DNA from 2 places in the Paenibacillus sp. V4I7 genome. Region 2 is predicted to be linked to the other one. Evidence: riboswitches for the same ligand, from Rfam matches in the RefSeq annotation. Region 2 holds a riboswitch; the other holds the start of a gene.
What was found. Region 2 has a riboswitch for FMN ahead of QFZ80_RS08640 (DMT family transporter). Riboswitches for the same ligand answer to the same signal wherever they lie in the genome.
Positions count from the first base shown of each region.

Region 1 (8,564 bases), 320 kb from region 2:
TGCTGCAGAGCCTCCGCCGATGATTTTCGGCGCAAACATCAGCACCAGCTTGTCGATCAGGCGCTGCTCCAGCATAGCGCCGTTGAGCTTCCCTCCACCCTCTAGAAGGATGGAGCCGATCTCGCGCTCGCCGAGCTTCCGCATGGCGAGCGTCAGGTCCACCTGCGGGCCGTCCCCGCAGGTGAGGACCGTGATGCCGCGCGCTTCCAGCGCGGCACGACGCTCTGCGGGCGCCTGCGAGCTCGCGAGCAGGATCGTCGGCTGACGATCCTGCTCCGTGAGCACCCGGGCGCCCAGCGGGACTCGCAAGAGCGAGTCCGCGACGATCCGTACCGGCTGCACAGCCGGTACGTCGCCGCGCGCGCTCAGCAGCGGGTCGTCGGCGATGATGGTGCTGGCGCCGACCATGATACCCTGATGCCGATGGCGCAGGGTATGAACGAAGGCACGAGACGCTGGCGACGTGATCCATTTGCTGTCGCCGGTCTTCGAGGCAATGCGGCCGTCGAGCGTGCTCGCAGTCTTCATCGTCACATAAGGCTTACGGGTGACGATGTATTTGTTGAAGGCCTCGTTCATTGCCGCGGCCTCCTCTGCAAGCAGCCCAACGGTTACGTCGAGACCATGCTCACGCAGTTTAGCGATGCCTGTCCCACCAACCTGCGGGTTCGGATCAGTTCCAGCGACGACAACCCGTAACACGCCGGCCTCAATGAGTCGGTCGCTGCAGGGCGGCGTTTTGCCAAAGTGACTGCATGGCTCTAATGTCACATAAGCCGTGCTTCCCTTTGCTTCCTCGCCTGCCATTTGCAAGGCGAGAACCTCGGCATGGCCATGTCCGCGCTTTAAGTGCGCTCCCATACCAACGATGCGCCCATTTTTAACAAGAACACACCCTACCACAGGATTAATTCCCGTCTGACCAAGAGCACTTTCAGCCATTTGCAAAGCTAGTCTCATGTAAGCTTCGTCATTCAGTACATGCACAAAGTTCACCGCCTTTCAGGTCCATCCAAATTTTGAATGCAAAAAGGCCCCTCCGTGTATCGGATAGGGGCCAGAGATTTTCTAGATAACACGAAGAAGCTTCATCCATCCATACTTGCTGCATTTTTGATCAAATCAAACAACAACGACGTATCTGCTTCAAAAGACAGACCTGCCGAATTTTTGTTTACGTGAAAAAATGTACAAGTATGCATAGCGAATCAAATGTTCGCGTTTTCCTTCTCCCATCCAGACTATACTGTCGGTTCCGGAATTGCACCGGATCAGCCGTAGCGAAGCTATGTTTTAGGTACCGCTAGCTTCAAAACGGGTCACGGACTTATCGAAATCATGTAACGGGTACATGTTATCGAATCACCGCCGGTGTGGAATTTCACCACGCCCCGAAGGTTTGCATACATATAAAAGTAACTTACAACTAAGAACTAGCTAAAAATTACTTTGGTAATGAAAAATTTATCACTCACACTTACAAAAAGCAAGTGCTTTTTTCCTTTTCACATTAATTTCTTACTTTTTCTATGAATTCACTCGGAATTAAATTAAAAAAGAACCCATTGAAATTAATCAACGGGCGTCTTTTCGATTATGACAAATTATACTTCTACAACTTCAACTTTCTCCATCAAATCTTTGCCTTTGAAAGCATCGACTAATTCCATGCCTTTGGATACTTTACCAAATACGGTATGCTGTCCATCCAAATGCGGTTGCGGTTGGTAAGCAATATAGAACTGGCTTCCACCTGTATTTCTGCCTGCATGAGCCATAGCCAAGGAGCCGCGCTCATGTTTGTTCGGGTTGATTTCACAGTTGATTTGGTAACCAGGGCCACCAGTTCCTGTTCCTGTAGGACAACCACCTTGTGCTACGAATCCTGGAATAACACGATGAAAAACAAGTCCGTTGTAGAAACCGGAGTTTGCTAATTTTTCAAAGTTAGCAACGGTATTCGGTGCATCGTTTTCGAAAAGATCGATGACAACTTCGCCGCCACCTGCTAGTTTAATTTTTGCTTGTTTGGCCATTTGTGGTCCACTCCTTTAGGAAATAATATCTTATTCTACTATGAAAACTTCCATTTCACAAACTGCGCTATATTTCTAACATCATTCTACCCCGACCATGTCCTGTTTGACTGCGAAAATGTGCTTCCTGCGCTGCTTAAAGTGGACGAGCAGTCCATCTCGAGATGGAGAAAACACAAAGAAGGAAACCCCGTATAAGCTTGAGGTTTCCTTCTTTTTATATAAAACAACCTAAACGGTCTCGCTCATTTGTTTCATTCTTGCAGGAATGAGGTCATTACCAACGATGTTATCGAACGTTTCGCGTTTTACGACGAGATCACTTTGACCATCTTTCACGAAGACAACACCAGGACGGCGGATACGGTTATAATTGCTTGCCATTGCATAATTGTATGCACCTGTGCAAGATACTGCTAGAACGTCTCCTGAACTAACTTTTGGCAGGTTCAGATCCCAGATCAGCATATCGCCGCTCTCACAGCATTTCCCTGCAATAGATACAACCTCTGTCGGTTGCTCTGTAGCACGGTTAGCCAACATCGCCTCATACACAGCCTCATACAAAGCAGGACGCGGGTTATCCGTCATGCCGCCATCTACAGCTACATATTTACGCACCCCTGGAATATCCTTTGTTGTACCAACAGTGTACAGTGTTGTTCCCGCGTCACCAACGATGCTGCGGCCTGGTTCAACCCAAATTTCAGGCATTGGAAAATCATTGCTGCCGAAATTCTCTTTAATCGCGTCTGTTATAGCTTTAACATAAACAGCAACCGGAAGCGGGCTATCTTCGCTCACATAACGAATTCCGAAACCGCCGCCAAGGTTAATGACCTTGAACGTCACACCGATTTCTTTACGAACTTGAACCGCAAAGCCAGCCACTTTCTCAGCTGCCATGCGGAAGCCCTCTACTTCAAAAATTTGGGAGCCAATATGGGAATGAACGCCCAATAACTCCACGTTGCTTAATTGCGAAGCTTCTTGAACCGCCAGGAATGCCGAGCCATTGCCCATGTCGAAACCGAATTTGGAATCCGTCTGGCCTGTAGAAATATATTCATGCGTATGTGCCTCAACGCCCGGCGTAATACGCAGTAAGATCTTCACCTCTTGGCGTTTCTCTTCGGCAATCGCATTCAACATTTGAAGTTCGATAAAGTTATCTACGACGAAACAGCCGATTTCGGCATCAATTGCCATTTCCAATTCAGCGATTGTTTTGTTATTGCCATGGAAATGAATTCGATCCGCTGGGAAACCTGCTTGCAGCGCTGTATAAAGCTCACCATCGGAAACAACGTCAAGTGACATTCCCTCTTCATCTACAATTCGGCACATCGCCATTACGCAGAATGCTTTGCTGGCATAAGCCACTTGGAATTTCAGACCCGACGCTTTGAAAGCTTCTACGAATTCACGGCAGCGTCCACGTACTAGCGCTTCGTCAAATACATATAAAGGAGTGCCGTATTCTGCAACCAATTTCGTTGCATCGACACCGCCGATTTCGAGGTGGCCTTGGTCGTTTATTTTACTAGTACCATGTAAATACATAGCTTTATTTTCCCCTCTCCCTGAACCATCTTCTTGCTATATGCCGCCAAAGAGGTTAATGTACATTACTATTAAAAGTACCATATGGCATGCGCTTTTGACAATACACGCTAGGACATAAAATCAAAAAGGACAGGAGAATTCCCTGCCCTTTTTTCTGTTATTCGGATTTTGGTTGACGCGTGCCGTCGATCGGCTTTGTAATACTTAGCCGCGTTTTGCCAGCTAATACCGGACGACGAACCAGGATGGCAAAGAAGCCTTTGGCGTTAAATGGAATAAAGGGCCACATATAGGGAGCATTAAAGGATTTCCTTGTGGCTAACAGAATTAACCATAACGTTGAACCAACGACAAAACCGGGTACCTGGAAGATCGCCACGATGATTAAGAGAGCAAGCCTTACAATACGATTAGCTAGACCCAACTCATAGCTTGGTGTCGCGAACATCCCAATAGAGGCGAGCGCCAAATACAGGATAACCTCATTGATAAAGAGCCCTGTCTTTACCGCGATATCTCCAACCAGAATGGCTGCCACCAAACCCATTGCGGTTGCAAGCGGTGTAGGTGTATGCACAGCAGCCATTCGCATGAGATCAATCCCTATATCCGCTAGTAAGAACTGAACTAATAGTGGCAGAGTTCCTTCCTTCTGCGGACCGAGGAATTCTAGTCCCGCCGGCTTTAAGGAAGGATCCATAACCATCATAAACCAAAGTGGGAGCAAGAAAATCGAAGCCATAATGCCAACAAAGCGCACCCACCTTAAGTAAGTGCCGATAAATGGCGTTTGCCGATATTCCTCAGCATGCTGCACATGATGGAAAAACGTTGTCGGCAGGATCATGACGCTCGGTGATGTGTCCACAAAAACACATACATGACCTTCAAGTAAATGAGCGGAGACAACATCCGGCCGTTCCGAATACCGAACCATCGGATATGGGTTCCAACCCTTATTAACAATCGCTTCTTCCAGCTGTTTTTCAGCAAGAGGAAGGCCGTCGATTTCAACATTATTTATTTTATCTTTCACGGCTTGGACTAAGTCCGCGTCAGCAATATCATTGATATAGCCTATACAGACATCCGTCTTGGTTCGCTTGCCGATTTGCATAATTTCCAGCTTAAATCTCTCATCACGAATTCTTCGTCTGACCAATGTTACATTCAATAAAAGGGTTTCAACGAAGCCGTCTCGTGAACCTCGGACAACCCGCTCCAAGTCAGGTTCAGCGATCGATCGAACGGGATAGCTTTTGACATCGATCGCAATCGCTGCTGTCTCTCCTTCAATGAAAAATGCCGTCCCGCCCATCAACACTTGTCCTACGATTTCAGACATTTTCTTGTAGGACTTCACTTGGATGTGCGGAATTAGTTTCTCAATGAAAGCTTCCAGTGTATGATGTGAGACTGTTTCTTCGTCCGCATAAGTTAGACGTGTAATGATATCGGTTAACACCGTATCTTTGGCAAATCCATTGCAATAGAAGATGCCTACACGCTTGGCTCCAAACACCATTTCTCTGAGTACGAGATCGAAGCTTCGATTGAGTCCTACGCGTTCCTCCAGCACTCTTTGAACTTCTCGAATGCTTCGGGGGATATCTTCCTGAATTTTGAGTGCCTTCTCCTCAGATGTCATGTCGGTTATTGGATTGTAAGCTGATAAATTCCCTTCCTCATCTATCGCCAGTTTCTCCGACTGTTCCTGTGATTCCTTCGATTCGTTAGAGTCATTCTTATCGCTCTCATTTCCCTGTTTCACAATAAACTTCACTTGCGCGCCTCCTTCAACACACGTTAATAAAACAACCATTCAAACAAGGATCCAAATACTTTACCGAATATCATCGCCATTAGAAGCAAAATCATATAGGATCCCATGCCAACACGCTTGGCGAGGATGGGCAGCACGTTGATGATTTCCGTTAGCGCAGCTGCTAGCATGCCAACAAAACAACCGGCAAATATACCTACCACTGCTGTTCCCATCGGAAAGAGATGCATTTTAACATCGCTGAAATCAACCCATGTAAATAAGAGTGAACCCATCACAACAGCCGCTTCATAAGCATGTATTTTTGAGAACGAACGTGTGATCTGGGCAAGTCTTGGAATAATATCCAACACCACGAGAAAAGCGACCATGCCGCTGCCAACAGCGATTCCACCAGCTAACCCGATAAAAGCCGCCAAGAGGGCTTCCCCAAATTGGGTAATCACGCACGGTCTCCTTCCTCATGAATTTTGATATATTCTTCTGTTATCACATAATGGTTTATGTTTTCCTGGTACATGAACATTTCCACTTCCAGCGGGCTTGGTTCTTCATTGAATTTCTTCTTGAACAGATGGTTGAAAAAAATGACCATTCCAACACCAATCCCTAGTGAATAAGGGATTTGTAAAATGAGTGGATGATCCACCTTTTTCCCTGTCATTAATTCATAAATGCGTTGGTGAACTTCCAACATGGAAACATCCGCATGAAAATTCATGATGGCCAGTCCTGAACCGATGAACAAAAGCAACCAAACCAAACCGATAAGTATGGGACTAGGCTTTCTAGGATCGGAAATAATCTCGAGAAGCACATGTGGTTCTCCGAAATGCTCAATTTGCAGCTGTGGATAAAGATCTTTCACTTTACGAACGATCAGCATCATGTCAATGAGAACGCGATTGCCATCCTCTTGTTGCGGTTGATGAATGATCAATTCGTTCAGAGCTTGCTCATATTCAGGCTCCACGAAAATCTGAGCGATATGACGTAAACACACAACATTCCCTTTGCGAACACTAGCTTTTCGACGAAGGCGGATGTATAGATATGGTTTTCCTTCCTGGACCATGGTCTCACTCCCCTCAAAGCTTTACGGTGAATCATCCATGTATAGGAGTAGTATGCAAAATCTTTCCTTCCCATAAACACCTGATAAGATGGTAAATTCTCCAGGAATAAAGTGATCTCCGATATGGCATAGTAAGATTGAATAACGATAACTTATTCCATATAAAGAAGGTGATAACATGGCAAAATTCGCGTTAACACTAGTCATTATTGGTGCGCTGAATTGGCTCTTGGTTGGGCTTTTCGAGTGGGATTTAGTTTCTGCTTTATTGGGAGGAGATTCTCATCGTGAATCTTCCGGTCTTAGCCGCATCGTTTATACGATTGTGGGCTTATGCGGAATTTACTGCGTGAGATTTTATTCAGACGACAGGCACTCTGCCCGATAAACATGTTCGTGAACGAAAAAGCCGCAAACTACCCCGTGTAGAATTAGGGTAACCAGCGGCTCTTTTTGATGCGGTGCGGACTTATCTGACTTGTTCAACCATTAATTTACTTTCCTCGTTTAAACCTATACAGATGACTTTTTTACCCAATTGCTCATATCTCGAAATGGTTTTGGTAATAGCCGTCACAGCGGAATGATCCCAAACATGTGACGAGCTAAAATCAATCGTAATCGTATCTGGGTCGTTTCTATAATCAAATAAATCAATAAAATGTGCCATTGTTCCAAAAAACAGCTGGCCGGAAATGCGATATATGATTGAGCCATTCTTGTCATTGGAAATATGCGCCTTAATTTTGGCCGATCTCCAGCCAAATATCACCGCACTTAATGTAACGCCTGATAAAACGCCAATCGCTAAATTGGAAGTTGCTACAACGATGGCTACTGTAATGATCATGACTAGCGCGTCACTCCGCGGAATTTTAACTAAGGTTTTAAGCGACTGCCAATCGAATGTCCCTACAGATACCATGAACATTACACCAACTAGCGCAGCCATCGGAATTTGCTTGACTACATTGCCTAATACCATGATTAAGAACAGCAGGAAAACCCCCGAAACAAAGGTAGATAGTCGGGATCGACCACCCGATTTCACGTTTATGACGGTTTGACCAATCATGGCACACCCTGCCATCCCACCGAAAAAGCCAGACACCATATTGGCTATGCCCTGCCCTCTCACCTCTTTATTTTTATCACTTTTCGTTTCGGTCATCTCATCTACAATCGTAGCTGTCATCAAGGATTCGGTCATACCTACAACAGCTAATGCCAAGGAAATAGGAAATATATATCCAATTGCTTGAAGAGATAGCGTTAAGTCAGGAATATGGAAGAACGGCAAGGTTTGTGTAATTTCACCCATATCACCAACTGTTCGCAAATCTAGGTGGAAGTTCATAGATAGAATCGTCATCACGATAATGGCAACCAACGCAGAAGGTATGGCTTTCGTAATCAAAGGAAGCAAATAAATAATAGCCAAAGTACCTACAACCATGGCATACATCTGCCAGCTTGCCCCGTTGAAATTAGTAAGTTGAGCCATGAAAATAATAATGGCGAGTGCATTAACAAACCCAACAATGACAGAGTTCGGAATAAACGTAATAAATTTGCCAAATTTCAAAACACCCATCACATATTGAATAACACCTGTCAAAATGCTGGCCGCAAACAAATATTCAATCCCATATTTTGCAACTAAAGGTCCCATTAGAGAGGCCATCGCACCTGTAGCCGCTGAAATCATTCCCATCCGACCACCTGTGAATGATATCACTATGGCAATAATGAAAGAAGCATACAAGCCAACCATAGGGTCTACACCTGCTAGAATGGAGAACGCGATAGCTTCGGGAATTAAAGCTAAGGCCACCGTTATACCGGACAAAACATCCTTACGAATATTAAAAAACCATGAATCCTTCCATTTACTATAAATCAAAAAGTACACACTCCTAAGTTAATTTTTTTGACTTTTCACTCTCAGAAAAGTCGGGGCCGTTATTTGCAGTTTTTATTATACACAAATCGAGCCTAAGTCTCTACATAGATAAATAACCGTTCCTCCTAGGAGGAACGGTTATTTATCTCAAATAATTGTTATTGAGCAATCTGATCTTTAATCGATTGCAAAATTTTCTTT
Region 1 covers NZ_JAUSZD010000002.1:1,970,206-1,978,769, reverse strand. Annotated here, with positions in the region: gene ribD (bifunctional diaminohydroxyphosphoribosylaminopyrimidine deaminase/5-amino-6-(5-phosphoribosylamino)uracil reductase RibD) at 1-987, opposite strand, end outside; FMN riboswitch at 1,221-1,403, opposite strand; gene QFZ80_RS10125 (peptidylprolyl isomerase) at 1,605-2,036, opposite strand; gene lysA (diaminopimelate decarboxylase) at 2,268-3,599, opposite strand; gene QFZ80_RS10115 (spore germination protein) at 3,760-5,424, opposite strand; gene QFZ80_RS10110 (stage V sporulation protein AB) at 5,409-5,831, opposite strand; gene QFZ80_RS10105 (stage V sporulation protein AA) at 5,828-6,460, opposite strand; gene QFZ80_RS10100 (DUF378 domain-containing protein) at 6,639-6,848, shown strand; gene QFZ80_RS10095 (SulP family inorganic anion transporter) at 6,930-8,360, opposite strand; gene sigF (RNA polymerase sporulation sigma factor SigF) at 8,522-8,564, opposite strand, start outside.
Region 1: linked by a shared signal. The riboswitch ahead of ribD (bifunctional diaminohydroxyphosphoribosylaminopyrimidine deaminase/5-amino-6-(5-phosphoribosylamino)uracil reductase RibD) and the one ahead of QFZ80_RS08640 (DMT family transporter) in region 2 are both predicted to bind FMN.

Region 2 (8,564 bases):
CGTCTGTGGTCCGGCAATCACGAAAATCTGACGATGCCCTAAATCCGTTAGATACTCAGCGACCATCCGTCCGCCTTCCTCGTCTTGATTGACAATATGCATGACCCCGTCGACATCCGTGGAGCCATTGACCATCACATAGGGAACTCCGAAGTTAGCGATGTAATCAATGACGTTCTGTTGCAAGCGACTGATCAGGATCAGTCCGTCCACCCTTTTTTCCATCATAAAATCAGCAGAACGCAGCGACATATCATGATCTGTTGTAACGAAAACGGAATAATTCAAGCTTGCGGCTGTCATCAAAATAGCATCAAGAATTTTGCCGTAAAACGGATGAGACGCAATAGGATGATGCTGACGATAAATGAGTACGCCAATGTTGTGCGTTCTCTGTGAAACCATAGCCCTTGCCACTGCATTGGGCTTATATTGTAATTCTTCAATCAGCTGGAGCACCTTATCGCGCACCTCCAAGCTGGTATAGCCCTTGCCAGAAATCACCCGCGACACGGTTGATTTGGATACACCGGCACGCAGGGCAATCTCCTTAATCGTAAGCTCCATGCTGCAACCCCATTTCTTCGTGTGAGACCGTTCCCACATATCTAAAATAACGCCGAACTGTTTTTCGTGTGTTTACCACAAGATAATAATTTGTAAATCTTCAAATAATCAAAAGCCTTGATTACCACTCTTGTGCTTCTTTTCATAAAAAAGAACCGCCCGTAAGTGAGCTGAACTTGCTCACTGGGCGATCCTGATTTGAAACTAACTTATTTTTTTGATAATTACCGAAGCATTTACGTTTGTTTGTGTGCCGCCAGCCAAAGTCTGAAGGGTAACCGCAGCAGCTGAACTATGATTTCGTAGAGTAAGAACATCGCTGGCATCTAAAGCGATTATAGCCTGCCCATTGTTATGCTGCGTGCCTGCACCTGAACCGTAGACGGTTCCCGTAACCGGCGTGCCATTTACACATAGTGCGAATTGGTTGGGCTCTACACCCGATGCGGAAAAAGTAACTTCATAGTTGCCCGGATTAGTAACTGCAATCTCGGTTGTTCCGGGGACATGCGTAATTCCAGGTTTAAGAATACCATTTGTATCAAAAATAGTATCAGCCTCTATAGCAACAGTTTGAGCACTTACATTATAAATATATCCCGAAACGATTGGCGGAAGGATAGGGGTTATAATCGCCATTATATTCACTTCCTTACTAACTTGTAATTTTAATAGATATGTACGAAACTAATATACCCAGTGAGTATTATTTGGAAAATGCCGACAATCCTAAAAACAATAAGAATTGCCGGCATCTCGTCAATAAAGAAAATTAGTTTACAATAAATTCGATCACAATTGGAGTCGCAGGATCGAGTACATCTCCGCCTGGAATGGTAATAGCCGTAGTGGTAGCTGTTGAAGTGTCAGCTGTTTGAATCTGTGCATTAATATAAAGATTATAATACGCAGGAGCAGTTGGAAAAGCTGTAGCAGCAGCACCGGCGTCATTGATGGTGGCTGTAGCAAGAATATTATATGCAGCTCCTACCCCTGTTCCGTCAGCTATTGTAGCACTGAATCTTCTAGCAGCCATAAAGGGTTTTGTAATTGGCATTTATATCACCTCACTTCTCTCAACTAGATTATGCTAGTGATAGTGAAAGGGAAGGGCAAATCAATTGCGTACATTGAAACATTTCAAGAAATGATTTGAATCGATAAACGAACGATCTCAAGTAATATTGGGGTACCTGCAAAAATGGTGTCATTGCCATTTATAATGGCCAAAGCATTTGTACTCACACTGTAAGAGGCACCAACTTGCATGATTCCGTTCATGTAGAGATTTGCATAACTATTTTGATCCAAATCTATAAATTCAGCTATTGATTCATTTTCATCGTTTGTGAATTGATTTGCAGGAATAACTGTTGGGAGAGTTACATCTGTGTCCGCAATAAATAAATATCTGTTAGCAGTTAGCAAAGTGCTGAGATTAGGGATGATGATAGGTCCTGTTGGCCCAGGAGCTCCCTGTATGCCTCTAGGCCCTTGGAGCCCTTGGGGTCCTTGAAGTCCTTGAAGTCCTTGAGTTCCTTGAGGTCCTTGTGAGCCTTGAGGTCCTTGCGGAACAGTTATATTAATTTCTGGTTGTGGACAAGCTGCACGTTTCCGTTTTTTCCTTTTAAGAGGGCTAACTATCTTTGTTTTCTTTTTACAGTCTTTTTTCCGACTGGCATTAGAGTCCCTCCATTTTATTCCTGCTGATACACCTGTGTTCTTTTTTTTGATGATACATTTCTTTTTACGTATATGTTTTCTTGTAGCTGGAGTCATTCGATTTTTTTTATGGGTATTGTACACCACAAGTTTGTAACACCTCCAATTAACCAATTGTATATAGTATGATTTTGCTCTATTGGAGGTATGGACATTGAACTAATAACGAATAGACAATAATCTATTTCTATTTAAATAGGTGTTGGACTAGCACGTTCCCCCTCTTATTATAAGTAACTAATTTATTATTTGATATTTACTCAAAATAAGTTATAATGAGAACTGTAATTATTTTAAGTATAGAAGGGAAGTTTTAATTATGGCAACAGTACTTTATATCACTGCACACCCGCACGATCACCAAACATCATTCAGCCTAGCGGTAGGTAAAGAATTTATCGAGGCATACCGTGAAGCGAATCCAACAGATGAGGTTATTTCTGTGGATCTATTCAAAGAAGATATTCCTCAAATTGATGCTGATGTATTCAGCGGTTGGGGAAAACTTCAATCAGGAACAGCTTTTGACCAGCTTTCTGATGCAGAAAAAGCAAAAGTAGCACGTTTAGGCGCAATCGTTGACCAATTTGTTGCTGCTGATAAATATGTTTTTGTTTCTCCAATGTGGAACTTCTCATTCCCTCCAGTATTGAAAGCTTACATTGATGCAATTTCCGTTGCAGGTAAAACTTTCAAATATACGGAAAGTGGTCCAGTTGGTTTGTTGACAAACAAAAAAGGGCTACATATTCAAGCGAGTGGCGGCATTTATTCCGAAGGCCCTGCTGCAGCATTTGAAAGTGGCTTCAGCTACCTGAAAAAAATCTCGCAATTCTACGGTATCCCTTCCTTCGAAGCCATTTTTGTTGAAGGCATGGCTGTAACGCCGGATAAAGCTCAATCCATTAAAGAAAAAGCAATTGCACAAGCAAAAGAAGTTGCAGCTAGCTTCTAAGAAAATAGTAAGAACCCGCTAAATCTAGCGGGTTCTTTTTACGTTCAATGATTGAAATTTTTGTAATCAGTCCATATTTATACAGAAACATTTCCTTTACTGCGGCTCATTAACCATAGGGTTAACCAAATAAAGACAAAGCCTACAAGTTGTCCTACGGTCAGCTTTTGACCAAATACAACCCAGTTTATGCACACACCTACGGCTGGGAAAGCAAGCTCAGCAAGCGTTGCAAAGAATGCCTTTGTCGATGACAGCCCCTTATAATAGAGGAGCATGCTGATCAACCCTGGGAAAAAGGCCTGGAACAGCAGGTTGACTGCGATAAGCGTTAGAACTGCACTAGAACCACCTACATGCCAAGCATCGCCACTTACCAAAAGAACAACCGTTAGCAGCGGGATCGCCATCAGAAATCGCAGCGATGTGACTACAGGGAAATCCAAGTTTTTTTGAAGCAGGAACTTACCCATGACGGTCGATCCGCCCCATAAGACAGCTGCTAGAATTGAAAATAAGCAGCTTAACGTGCCTAAATCCTTCAAGCCCATCTCCGGTGAAGCAAAACCAAACGTCAGCAGATACGTGCCTAGCAGCGCCATTACGATATAGCCAGAAAATTTGGAAGGCAGTGTCTCTTTCAGCAGTACTCGAGCCAATACGATGGCGAACAAGGGCTGCAGCTTCTGTAAAAGCAGGACGGAGTTTGCACTGCCGTGAGCGAAGGCCGAAGTGAAGAGTATGGTAGCTATGGCCGATCCACCCCAAGAAATAAATAGTAGTGCGCCAATAACTGCTAGTGTTAGTTTGCCGGCTAAGGACTTACGGTACTTTATCAGCACTGGAAGGGCATAGCAAGCCAGCAGCAGATGCTCTATGAACACAATTTGAGCAGAGGTAAAACTCTTCAACAATAAGATTCGAAAGAGAGGGTCCAACCCCCAAAGGATAGCTCCGAGTGCCACATACCAGATCCCATTGATCCCCCTGCTACTTGTTGCATACAAACTTGCGCGCTTACTTCCTAGCTTAAATACATTTTCCAATTCAAAAACCTCCCAATAGGAGAAACTTTGAGAGATTAGCCCAAAGATCCCTAGATGATGTTTTGAATTGAACCTTCTGAAAGAGACAATGCCCCTGTTACAATCAACAGGGGCATTGACAAACAGACCTATTAAAAATTGAATTTTTAACAAGTTGTCCTTCACCTTCTCTCATCCGGACTATACCGTCGGCCTTGGAATTTCACCAAGTCAGTCCCAATCTGTACAGACAGGGAGTCGCGGGCTTGAGATACACGTACGTATCCTCACCGCCGGTAGGGAATTTCACCCTGCCCCGAAGGTTCATATTCTAATAAAGTGTATAATAACATGTTACAGTTTAACTGGCAATCCTTTTTCGCGACGATTAGCCACTGACATAAGTTGATTTTATAAAAAAAGAATCTCTAACTGTCTTATACATCTGACAGAGAGACCCTTTATAGCATCGAGTGGCGTCGTTTTAAAAATTGAAATATAACAACGCCTATAGCAATACCAACAAATGAAAATAGCATAGGCAGCCAAACTGGACCCAAAAGAATGCCGAAAGGTTGAAACACATCCGAATAGATGATTCCTACCGTCCCTAGGAAAGCGCCTAATACAAAAGGAACATAAGCATACTCTGCCGTATCTCCCCCGTCTTTATAAGCATCCCAAATACCAAACATGTAGAGACAAGGGTAAAACATGAGCCAATGATAATTGGTTTGCTGGATGGCATCTTGAATGTTACCCTTGAAACTGTCGATAATAATTTGATTGAGCTCTGACATGTAATTCACGATAAATTCCAATATAATCAACGTGATACCTTTTATATATTTCCCGTTTAAAAACTGACCAAACCCAGGGAGTGCGATGGCCCATAATAATTTCTCAATTTTATTGGATTTGTGCATAGTTGTCATTTGGCAGTCGGTGATTTGCCGTACTTGCTATGAACTCAGGTGAAAGCATCTTGCTATTGGCTCGTTCCTCTACGAAATTTCCTCCTCTAACATTTATCTCAGGCGTTATCCTTCTTAATAAACCCACAAACCCTCTTATCGTAAACAAAGTAAAGTTAATGGACGCAAACGTATGAAGAGCGGACCAGGATTTCCATCTAAACAAATCGGTTTTCCTCTCTAAAAACCATTGAAGCAAAGTCATTGGTCCACTAAATACTAGACTTCTCGTGATGAGTTCAAGTGGTTTACTTTGATAAGACCATCTTACCCATAGTACACTTAAAAGCGGATAGAATAATAAGTCGTACAGAATATTCGTTTCAAATATTTTAGCAAAAGGTCGAACGGGGTACGATATATTCCCTTTTTTAATAAAGATTGAATCTAGCGAGCTTGATAAAACACATTTTGCAAAGAATACGGTCATATACATCAGCAGGTTATTTCGTTTCATAATAAATGGGGCAGCTGCTACTGATGATGCAAATAAAATTCGTAATAAAATCTTTTCCATTTAGAACTTTCCCCCTCACTTTTTTGCTTTTTCCTTCATACCTTCTAGTGTGGATAAAAGAACTTTCTATTATGCATGTAAGGAATAGTCAGCTAACCAAAGAAACAAAAAAGAGCAGCCGCGGGCCGCTCTTTTTATGTTTGAGTGACATTTGTATAATAGGGGATAGCTAAAACACATCTCTAGTTAGACAGGATGGTAGTAGATGACTGCATTTCGGTTTCGATATTCTGGGTGCTCTCATAACGATAACCAATGCAACTACGCTGCTGTTAGACTTGACACGTTTCGTCGGACGATGGATTGATCGATATGTTAATCCTATGGGGATAAATGATAAATCTTCTCTAATTGGACAATCTAATTTTTAGAGGTGACAAAGAGATGAATACAACTCAATTAAAACTAACATCGACGGAAATCGGAGCATTGTGGGGGCAATACGTAAATGGCACAATGGTAAATTGTGTAATTAAATATATGCTTTCCATTATAGAAGATAAGTCCATCAAAGAGGTTTTTAACGATGCAATAAAAATAACTGAGAATCAAATGCAGCAGGTCTCCACATTTATTCTTAATGATGGATTTCCACTACCCGTAGGGTTTACAGATGGAGATATCAATTCCAATATAAAAAGATTATTTTCAGATATTTTCTGTTTAGATTATTTGTATCTCATGACCATACATGGTTTAAACGGTCACCTTTATTCGTTAACTACATCTGTCAGAAAAGATCTAAGAGATTTTTTTGATTCCTGTTTAACAGACGGAAAAAATATGTACAATCGTACTGTTGATTTATTACTTGAAAAGGGACATTTTCAAAGAGACCCTTATTTTTTCCCCCGTGCAAACCCAGAGTTTATTGATAGCAAAAAATACCTCGATGGTTTTTGGGGAGATAAACGTCCTCTTTCAGCCATAGAAATAGGTAATATATCCCTTAACTTAAAGAAAAGTATTATGGCAAAAACACTTGGAATTGCATTTAGTCAAATTGCCGGAAGCAAAGAAATAAGAAAATTTCTAACAGATGCCGTTCAAACGTCAAATGACCACATTCAATTGCTAAGTAAAAAACTAAAAGATGATAATTTACCTGTTCCAATGTCATGGGAAACGGAAATAACGGAATCTACAGATTCACCATTTTCCGATAAACTTATTATGTATCACACTGGTTTTTTGTTTCTGACTTCACAATCCTATTATGGATTAGGACTAGCGGGTTCTATGAGGTCTGATTTAATTCTTGATTATGAGCGAATCATTCTCAAAGATCTAACTGTATCAAAAAATTGGTTTGATCTCATGATAAAAAATAAATGGTTAGAACAACCACCCATTGCACCTAACAGAAAAGAAATTGCTAAAAAGCAATAATTTCCCACTTATTATTAAAGCCCTCTTTGTAGGTGTTCAAGAGGGCTTTTCGGTAATCTTAGTTTTCTGGTTGCTTTATCAACGCGTAAGCAATATGTCCAATCATGCCTACAAACAATCCGGTGCCAACGATAATATAAATCATAGTAAAAACTTTTCCCAACGTCGTCTGGGGCTCAAAACTCGGATGTCCAACCGTACTGAGCGTAGTGACGCAAAAGTACAACGCATTGATCACGGTGAGCCCTTCCTGCCTTACATAGAAAATGGTTCCGGACAATAGCATGAAAATAACCAATATGAAAAGAGCTTGGAAGTTTTTCAGTTTGAAAGCTCTCCATAATCCGCTAATCAAACGTTTCAAGGTCAGCAAAAATGATATCATTACGAGTTATTCCCTTCGATTGATTATGACATATAGTTTTTTATAATTTATATATGATGGTTTCATAGCTATCGATCCATAGACTGGATGAATCTTTCTCAGAGCGATGGTCGTCTCTTCCGGTTCGATAGATCACATTTTTACTGTCATTGATAACGTCGCCTGCTAACGCGTCTTGGTCAAATTGAACAAACAAAGCATCCTTTGACAAATTAACTACGATTAAATATTTACTATCCTCGTAATGCCTCGAGTAAGATAAAACCAACTCTTCTGAATTGCGAATGAACGTTAATTCTCCCATCCAAAATGCTGGATTGTTCGTCCGAAGTTGAATCAGAAATTTATAGTGTTCGAACATATCCGTATCGAATTGATTCCAGTTCAGCTTGTATTCATCGAATAAGGATGCCCATGTTTCCAACGTACTCTCGTTAAATTCCTGCCCCATCATAATGCATGGAACACCTTCAAGCGTCAACAAGATAGAAGCTGCAGCTTTGGCAAGTTTTTCGCCAAAATAGTCACATGCTCTTGACCGTTCTTTTTCCTCCAGCCAACTCATTCTTAGCGCATTCCTAGGAAAACTGTACTTATAGGAGTTATAAACCGCTATAAAATCGCTCTCTGTGATCGTTCCGTCAACCAAATCGCGTATCAGAATGCGGGGATTGCCGTCATAAGTCAAGTCACAAGATTCAATATGATGATACTCATCGTAGGACTGTGAGATCAGGGTGAGATCAGCTTTTACTTCTTGCAGCGCATGCTTAATTTCAGAGAGAAAATCAAAAGGAGTAAGGTCCGAATCGTCCAATCGAATACCGTCAAAATCAAACTGGATGATCCAATATTTCATAGCCTCAATGACATATTCCCTCATCTCGCGGTTACTAAATTCTAGCCCGGCGAAATAGGCCCGATTAGGCACATCATAATAGATCTCACCTTGTTCATTTCGAGTAAAAAATTCCGGATGGCTTCTTGTCATAATGTGATCCACACTTGTGCGGTTCAACACCCAATCCAT
Region 2 covers NZ_JAUSZD010000002.1:1,653,665-1,662,228, reverse strand. Annotated here, with positions in the region: gene QFZ80_RS08665 (LacI family DNA-binding transcriptional regulator) at 1-567, opposite strand, end outside; gene QFZ80_RS08660 (BclA C-terminal domain-containing protein) at 772-1,206, opposite strand; gene QFZ80_RS08655 (DUF4183 domain-containing protein) at 1,340-1,624, opposite strand; gene QFZ80_RS08650 (DUF4183 domain-containing protein) at 1,708-2,376, opposite strand; gene QFZ80_RS08645 (FMN-dependent NADH-azoreductase) at 2,609-3,244, shown strand; gene QFZ80_RS08640 (DMT family transporter) at 3,322-4,290, opposite strand; FMN riboswitch at 4,450-4,597, opposite strand; gene QFZ80_RS08635 (hypothetical protein) at 4,731-5,099, opposite strand; gene QFZ80_RS08630 (CBO0543 family protein) at 5,179-5,760, opposite strand; gene QFZ80_RS08625 (DUF3231 family protein) at 6,145-7,149, shown strand; gene QFZ80_RS08620 (potassium channel family protein) at 7,208-7,534, opposite strand; gene QFZ80_RS08615 (alpha-amylase family glycosyl hydrolase) at 7,575-8,564, opposite strand, start outside.